DNA from 2 places in the Streptomyces sp. CY-1 genome. Region 1 is predicted to be linked to the other one. Evidence: riboswitches for the same ligand, from Rfam matches in the RefSeq annotation. Region 1 holds a riboswitch; the other holds the start of a gene.

Region 1 (3,715 bases):
ACGGCCGGGTCGCGGGTGATGGGGGAGTTGGCGCGGGAGGCGAGCGCGGCCCGGTTCGCGGCCAGTTCGGCGGTGATCGCGTCGGTGCCGCGGGCCAGGCCCTTGGCGAGGGTGACGATCTCCGCGGTCTTCTGCCGGGCGAAGGACAGCCAGCGCAGGATCTGCGGCTCGATGTCCCGCTCGGCCGCCGCGTCGAGCGGCACGTGCAGCAGCGAGCAGGAGGCGGCCACATCGACCCGGCCGGCAAGACCCAGCAGGGTGCCGAGCCTGGCCAGGGACTTCTCCAGGTCGTTGACCCAGATGTTGCGGCCGCCCACGACACCGGCGACCAGTCGCTTGTGGGGCAGCCCGCCGACGGCGGCCAGCGCGTCCAGGTTGGCGGCGGCGGCTTCCGTGAAGTCCAGCGCCAGCCCCTCGACCGGGGCCTTGGCCAGCACGGGCAGGGCCTCGCCGAGCCGGTCGAAGTACGAGGCGACCAGCAGCTTCGAACGGTCGGTGAGGGCGCCGAGATCGCGGTAGGCGCGGGTGGCGGCGTTCAGTTCGGCCGGTGTGCGGTCCTGGACCAGGGCGGGCTCATCGAGCTGCACCCACTCGGCACCGGCCGCCCGCAGATCGGCCAGCACCTCGGCGTACACCGGAAGCAGGCGGTCCAGGAGGGTGAGCGGCTCGAAGTCCGCGGGCGCGCCGGGGGCGGGCTTGGCGAGGAGGAGGTAGGTGACGGGCCCGACCAGGACCGGCCGCGCGGCCAGACCGAGGCCGAGGGCTTCCCTCAGCTCCGCGACCTGCTTGGCGGAGTCGGCCCTGAACACCGTGTCCGGGCCCAGCTCCGGAACCAGGTAGTGGTAGTTGGTGTCGAACCACTTGGTCATCTCCAGCGGCGCGACATCCTGCGTGCCGCGCGCCATCGCGAAGTAGCCGTCGAGCGGATCGGCGGCGACGGCCTCCCGGTGGCGGTCGGGGATCGCGCCGACCATGACGGTGGTGTCCAGCATGTGGTCGTAGTACGAGAAGTCACCCGTGGGAACTTCGTCGATACCCGCCCCGGCAAGCTGCTGCCAGGTGGCGCTGCGCAGTTCGGCGGCGGTGGACTTGAGCGCGTCGGCGGTGACGCGGCCCTTCCAGTAGCCCTCGATCGCCTTCTTCAGTTCCCGGTTCGGGCCCTGGCGGGGGTAGCCGTACACGGTGGCCCGTGCTGCCGCGGCTGCGGACTTCGGTGTCACGGAGATCTCCTTCGCGAGATGAATCCCTGAGATCCCGGCGACGGGAGGAGAGCGCGAAGGGTGACGTACCGGGCTTTCGGCCTCGCGCGGCAAAAGCCTGGCCACTGCCCGGTATGTACGCCGACCCGCCCTCGAGGTCACCGAGATGTCCGCGCACGAGTGGTTCGTACGCGGGCAGATGGCAGGTCTTCGGACTCACGGGCGCGTCCTCTTGGGGGAGGACACCTAATGGCCGTCGCTTCCCAGGTCCGTCTCACCGGACCCAGTGCGTATGACGGCGGTCGTTCCCGCTCACCGCTGCGGGGCAGTCCCGGATTCCCACCGGGTTCCCTCTTACGACGCATCCCGCCTGGCCGACGGGGCGAACCAACTACGCCCGCCAGCCTACGGGGCCGTCCGGCGCTGTGCAGGGGGCGGTCCGGAATTCGGGACGGTGAATTGGAACACGCGATGGCCGAGGATACGGCCGGTGCCGCCCGGGCCGACACCGGCCGCACCCCGCCCATCAGCGAACTCAGGGGATCAGCACGCGCCGGAGTCCGACCCGCCCGCCAGATTGACCGGGACGGTGACGAAGGAGAACTGGTTGCTGGCACAGACCCCGGGGAAGGCCGTGCTGCTGGAGTTGTTGACGGTGACATCGGGCGCGTCGTCCGCGATGGCACCGCCCGCGCCGACGGCGAGGGACGCGGCGGTGAGGGCGAGCGTGGACAGGGCGGTCCGGATACGCATGGGAACTCCTTGCTGAGGATCTGCCGCCGGATATGACCGGCTTCGCATGCATGGTGCCCCTTTGGCGGGGCAATCGCGGCCCACCATCCCCCCAATGGCGGAAGCCGCCCCCCGCAGCCGTCCGGCCGGCTTAAGGCGGACTTCCGGTCATCCGCCGCCGCGCCGTCCGTCGTCCGCCGGTGCGGACGGCGGGATCGTCGGTGGGCGGCTGGGGTCGGGGATGCGGTCGGTGAAGCCGCCGGGGACCGAGCGGCACTGCTGCTCGCGGAAGTGGACCGGTGCGGTGCCCACTCGGCGGGCGAACAGTCTGCTGAAGTAGGCGGGATCGTCGTAGCCGACGCGGCGGGCGATGGCGGCCACCGGGAGTTCGGTGCCGACCAGGAGTTCCTTGGCGCGGCCCAGCCGGATGCCGAGGAGGTAGTCCTTGGGGCTGCACCCCGCGCCGCGGCGTACCGCGGTGCGCAGTTCGGCCGGTGTCATGCCGTGGCGGGCGGCGTGTTCGGTCACCGAGAGCGGCTGGAAGGCGTCCCGGGCCAGGGCCTGGAGCACCGGATGTCCGTCGGCGCCGGTGTCGGCGCGCAGGCGGCGGAGGGCGACGAGGAGTTCATGGACGGCGGCTGCGGTCTCGACCTCCAGGAACGGGTTGCCCTGGCGTGCGGCGCGGGCGATCCGGCCGATGGCCGTACGGGCGGTGGCGGTGTCGGTGAGCGCGACCACGGGGCCGTCCGCGTCGAGATAGCCCAGGTCGGCGTAGGCGGCGGTGGCCGGTCCCGTGAAGTCGACGAACGCCTCGTCCCATCCGGTGTGCGGGTCCGGGGCGTAGTGGTGGGTGACCCCGGGGGTGAGCCAGAGCAGCGCGGGTGCGGTGACGGTGCGGCGGCGGCCGTCCGCGCCGCGGAACCAGCCGCGGCCCGCGCTGATGACCACGGCCACATGGTGGTCCAGGACACGCGGGCCGACGACGGGCAGGACGCCGTGCTGGAGGCCGACCCCCAGACACACCAGGCCGAGCCGGTGATGGGCCGGGCTCGGCGTGAAGTACCGCATCCAGGTGTGATACATCCGCGGCGCCCTCCGGTCGGCTGCTCCCATCTCGCCGATCTTCGTCCACGGACTGCCCGGCCGCCAGGGGGAGGGGATGACCAGGGGTGGGGGTGGCGGAGGGAGCCGGCCCGCGGATGTCCTCGCGCTGCCCCGCTCCCTCCGCCGTGTCAGTCCAGCTCCGCCACCGTGAAGGAGTCGAGCGTGAACTCCGCGGTACCGCTGTCGCCGGTCTTCCGCAGCCCCACCCACATCTCGCCGTCCGCGGGCGCGGTGACGGTGTAGCTGTGGGTGGCCCGCCCGGTGGCGGCGGGCAGGGGGGTGCGCTCCAGTTCGCGCGGTTCGGGGTCGTCCACGGCCGTGATCCAGGCGTACTGACCGGCCGCCTCGTTGGCGTACGTCAGGCTCACCCGGTAGCGCCGCCCCGGGCGGAAGCGGGCGGTGTGGGGCACCGTGCGGTAGACGAGGCCCGCGTTCTCGCCGCGTGACTTGAGGGACTGGCCGCCTTCGAGCACATCGTCGATCACCTTGCCGTTCCATCCGGCCTGGGTGAACGGGGCGTGCCGCTGGGCGATATGGGTGCGGGGGTCGGTCACCCCGCCCGCGTCGCCCTTGACGAACGGGCCCCAGCCCTGGGGCACCCGCTCGAAGTCCTCGTACACCAGGGTGCCGGGCTTCGCCGTGCGCTGGGCCCGCACCACCCGCAGCCGGTCGAAGCGGAC
Region 2 (3,715 bases), 8.8 Mb from region 1:
CCGGAGCCGGTCTGCTCCACGCCGCCTACCTCACGGTGCTGGACGTGCTGGCGATCGACGACCCGGCGCTGGACGAGCCGACCGGACGCAAGGTCCTCCAACTGCTGTCCGGGCTGATCGGACTGCTGATGCTGCCCGTCCTGGTGGCCGCCGCGCTCGAAGCGCTGGGCACCTTCCGTACCGCCTCGGCGCTGCGCCGCCCTCCGCGCGGTCTCTCCGGCCACGTCGTGCTGCTCGGGCTCGGCAAGGTCGGCACCCGGGTGCTGGCCAGACTCCGGGAGATGGACATCCCCGTGGTGTGCGTGGAGGAGGATCCCGCGGCGCGCGGTATCCCGCTGGCCCGCAGGCTGGGGGTGCCGACGGTCATCGGCGATGTCACCCAGGAGGGCGTCCTGGAGGCGGCCAAGATCCAGCGGGCACACTCCCTGCTCGCCCTGACCAGCGTCGACACCACCAACCTGGAGGCGACGCTGTACGCCCGCTCGGTCAAGCCCCGGCTGCGGGTGGCGCTGCGCCTGTACGACGACCGCTTCGCCACCGCCGTCTACCGCACGCTGCGCGCGGCCCATCCGCGGGCCCTCACCCGCAGCCGCAGTGTCTCCAGCCTGGCGGCCCCGGCGTTCGCCGGGGCGATGATGGGGCGTCAGATCCTGGGTGCCATACCGGTCGAGCGCCGGGTGCTGCTCTTCGCCGCCCTGCATGTCGCCGGGCATCCGCAACTGGAGGGGCGCACCGTCGCCGAGGCGTTCGCACCGGGCGCCTGGCGGGTGATCGCACTGGACGCGGCGGAACCCGCCGACCGGCAGCGCGACCTCGCCGCGGCGCCTCCCTACGACGGCGCCGCTCAGGAGCCCGCGCTGGTGTGGGATCTGCACCCCGGCTATGTTCTGCGGCCGCACGACCGGGTGGTGCTGGCGGCCACCCGCCAGGGCCTGGGCGAAATCCTCGCGGGGGTGGCGGCCCACCGCAACTGACGTCCAGCCGCCCGTGGTGCTCCCGGGGGCGGGGGCCACATGGTGCGGCGGTGCCCGGGATGCGATGATGCCGGGCGACAAAGGCGACGGCGGGACGAGGAAGCCGGTGTGAATCCGGCGCGGTGCCGCCACTGTGATCGGCGAGCGGATCCCGAACAGGCCACTGCCCGTATACGCGGGTGGGAAGGCCGGGACGAGCATCGACCCGAGAGCCAGGAGACTCACGCGGTCGCCTCCTCGACGGGGTGTGTCGATGTGCGGCTCCGCCGCGTGGGGGGCGGACTTCCCCGGAGGAGGGTGCTGCGGCATGCCTGTGAGGCCGACCGACCCGGTGCCATGCCGGGTGACCGTATGCCGGGACTGCTGCTGCGGCAGCCCCAAGGTGACCGGAATCGACCATGCGGCGCAGCTCGCACGGCTCGGTGAGGAGGCGCCCGTACGCGTCTCCGAGTGTCTGGACGTCTGCGATCGGGCCAATGTGATCGTGGTGCAGCCATCGGCCGCCGGACGTGCCGCCGGGGGCAGGCCGGTGTGGCTCGGCCTGGTCAACGACCCGGACGCGACAGAGGACGTCGTGGCCTGGGTCGCGGCGGGCGGCCCCGGTGTGGCGCCGCTGCCCGACATCCTCGATCTGTACGCCTTCTCGCCACGGCCGCGCGCCTCGCCCGAGCCGTCGTCCGGCGGGCGCTGACCGGCCGAAGTTCCCTGCGGCTGCCGGGAGTTGCTCATTGGGAGCAGGAGTCTGGCGGCCCCGCACCCGGTGGGCTACCGTCGGTAACACGTTGCCGTCGCGGCAACCCCCTCCGCATCTCCCGCACCCTCCGAACCCCCTTCCGGAAGGCAGCCCATGGAGAACTCCACAGAGAACGCCGCTTCGCTCGCCGGGATCAGCCGCCGCCGCGCCCTGACGGCGGCGGGCGGTGTGCTCGCCGGCGCCGCGCTCGCCCAGGCGGCCGGTCCGGCCTTCGCCGCCTCCGGGGCGTCCTCGGACGCGGACGCCATCGTGGTCGGCGGCGGGCTCGCCGGGCTGGTCGCGACGGCCGAACTGGCGGCCGCGGGACGCAAGGTGCTCCTCCTCGACCAGGAGCCCGAGAGCAACCTCGGCGGCCAGGCGTTCTGGTCCTTCGGCGGCCTGTTCTTCGTCGACTCCGAGGAACAGCGGCTGATGGGCATCAAGGACACCCACGAACTGGCCTGGCAGGACTGGCTCGGCACGGCCGGCTTCGACCGCGGCGTCTTGGACCCCGGCGGCCAGGACTACTGGGCCCGCAAATGGGCCGAGGCATACGTGGACTTCGCGGCCGGGGAGAAGCGGTCCTGGCTGCACGGGCTCGGCGTGCAGTGGTTCCCGATCGTCGGCTGGGCCGAGCGCGGTGGCGGCCTCGCGGACGGGCACGGCAACTCGGTGCCGCGTTTCCATGTCACCTGGGGCACCGGTCCGGCCGTGGTCGAGCCGTTCGAGAAGAAGGTGCGGGCCGCCGCGAAGGACGGGCGGGTGACCTTCAAGTTCCGGCACCGGGTGGACGATCTGGTGGTCACCGGCGGTGCCGTCACCGGGGTCAGCGGCTCGATCCTGGAACCCAGCGACGCCGCCCGCGGCAAGCCCACCTCGCGCACCGTGGTCGGCCACTTCGAGCTCAACGCCCCGGTGGTGATCGTCACCTCCGGCGGTATCGGCGCCAACCACGATCTCGTGCGGCGGAACTGGCCCGACCGGCTCGGCACACCGCCGAAGTTCATGGTCACCGGCGTCCCGGCGTATGTGGACGGCCGGATGCTCGCGATCACCGAGAAGGCGGGCGGACGGATCGTCAACCCCGACCGCATGTGGCACTACACCGAGGGCCTCAGGAACTACGACCCGATCTGGCCGGGCCATGGCATCCGCATTCTGCCGGGCCCCTCCTCGATGTGGTTCGACGCGAAGGGCAAGCGCTTCTCCACCCCCGACATCCCGGGCTACGACACTCTGCACACCCTCGGGACGATCACCGCCACCGGCTATGACTACTCCTGGTTCGTCACCACCCAGAAGATCATGGCCAAGGAGTTCGCGCTCTCGGGCTCCGAGCAGAACCCGGACCTGACCAACAAGGACATCCTCCAGCTCCTCTCCCGCATCTGGCAGACACCCGAGCCGATCCAGCGATTCCGGGACAAGGGCGAGGACTTCGTCGTCGCGAGCACCCTGCCCCAACTGGTCGCGGGCATGAACAAGTTGACCGGCGACAACCTCATCGACCTGGCGGACCTCACCCGGCAGATCGAGGCCCGCGACCGCGAGATCGCCAACCCGTACACCAAGGACGTCCAGGTCATGGGCATCCGCAACGCGCTCGCCTACCCCGGGGACGCGCTCAGCCGCACTGCCTCCGCGCACCGGATCCTGGACCCGTCCGCCGGACCGCTGATCGCCGTGCGCCTCAACATCCTCACCCGCAAGACCCTCGGCGGCCTCCAGACCGACCTCTCCGGCCGCGTCCTGGACGGCTCCGGCAACCCCATCACCGGTCTGTACGCGGCCGGTGAGGTCTCGGGCTTCGGCGGCGGGGGAGTGCACGGCTACCGCTCCCTGGAGGGCACCTTCCTCGGCGGCTGCCTGTTCTCGGGCCGCGCCGCGGGCCGTGCGGCCGCCGCCGCGACCGCGACCTGAACCGGGGGACGCGTCGGCGGTGGCGCACCGGGCACCTGGCAGACTCCTCCTGCGGTCCGCGGACTCCGCTACGGCACCCGCCCCGGGC

Evidence for each region. A riboswitch is a leader RNA that binds a small molecule or an ion and turns the genes downstream of it on or off. The one in region 1 is predicted to bind cobalamin.
Region 2: it holds a riboswitch for cobalamin, as region 1 does, so the genes downstream of both, ACK1X7_RS45380 ((2Fe-2S) ferredoxin domain-containing protein) here and metE (5-methyltetrahydropteroyltriglutamate--homocysteine S-methyltransferase) in region 1, are expected to answer to the same signal.

What each region holds. Positions count from the first base shown of each region.
Region 1 covers NZ_CP178393.1:1,931,432-1,935,146, reverse strand. The annotation lists gene metE (5-methyltetrahydropteroyltriglutamate--homocysteine S-methyltransferase) at 1-1,220, opposite strand, end outside; cobalamin riboswitch at 1,384-1,593, opposite strand; gene ACK1X7_RS07965 (hypothetical protein) at 1,743-1,952, opposite strand; gene ACK1X7_RS07960 (helix-turn-helix domain-containing protein) at 2,100-3,014, opposite strand; gene ACK1X7_RS07955 (endo-alpha-N-acetylgalactosaminidase family protein) at 3,164-3,715, opposite strand, start outside.
Region 2 covers NZ_CP178393.1:10,764,508-10,768,222, forward strand. The annotation lists gene ACK1X7_RS45375 (NAD-binding protein) at 1-974, shown strand, start outside; cobalamin riboswitch at 1,071-1,197, shown strand; gene ACK1X7_RS45380 ((2Fe-2S) ferredoxin domain-containing protein) at 1,282-1,665, shown strand; gene ACK1X7_RS45385 (FAD-binding dehydrogenase) at 1,822-3,627, shown strand; gene ACK1X7_RS45390 (DMT family transporter) at 3,696-3,715, opposite strand, start outside.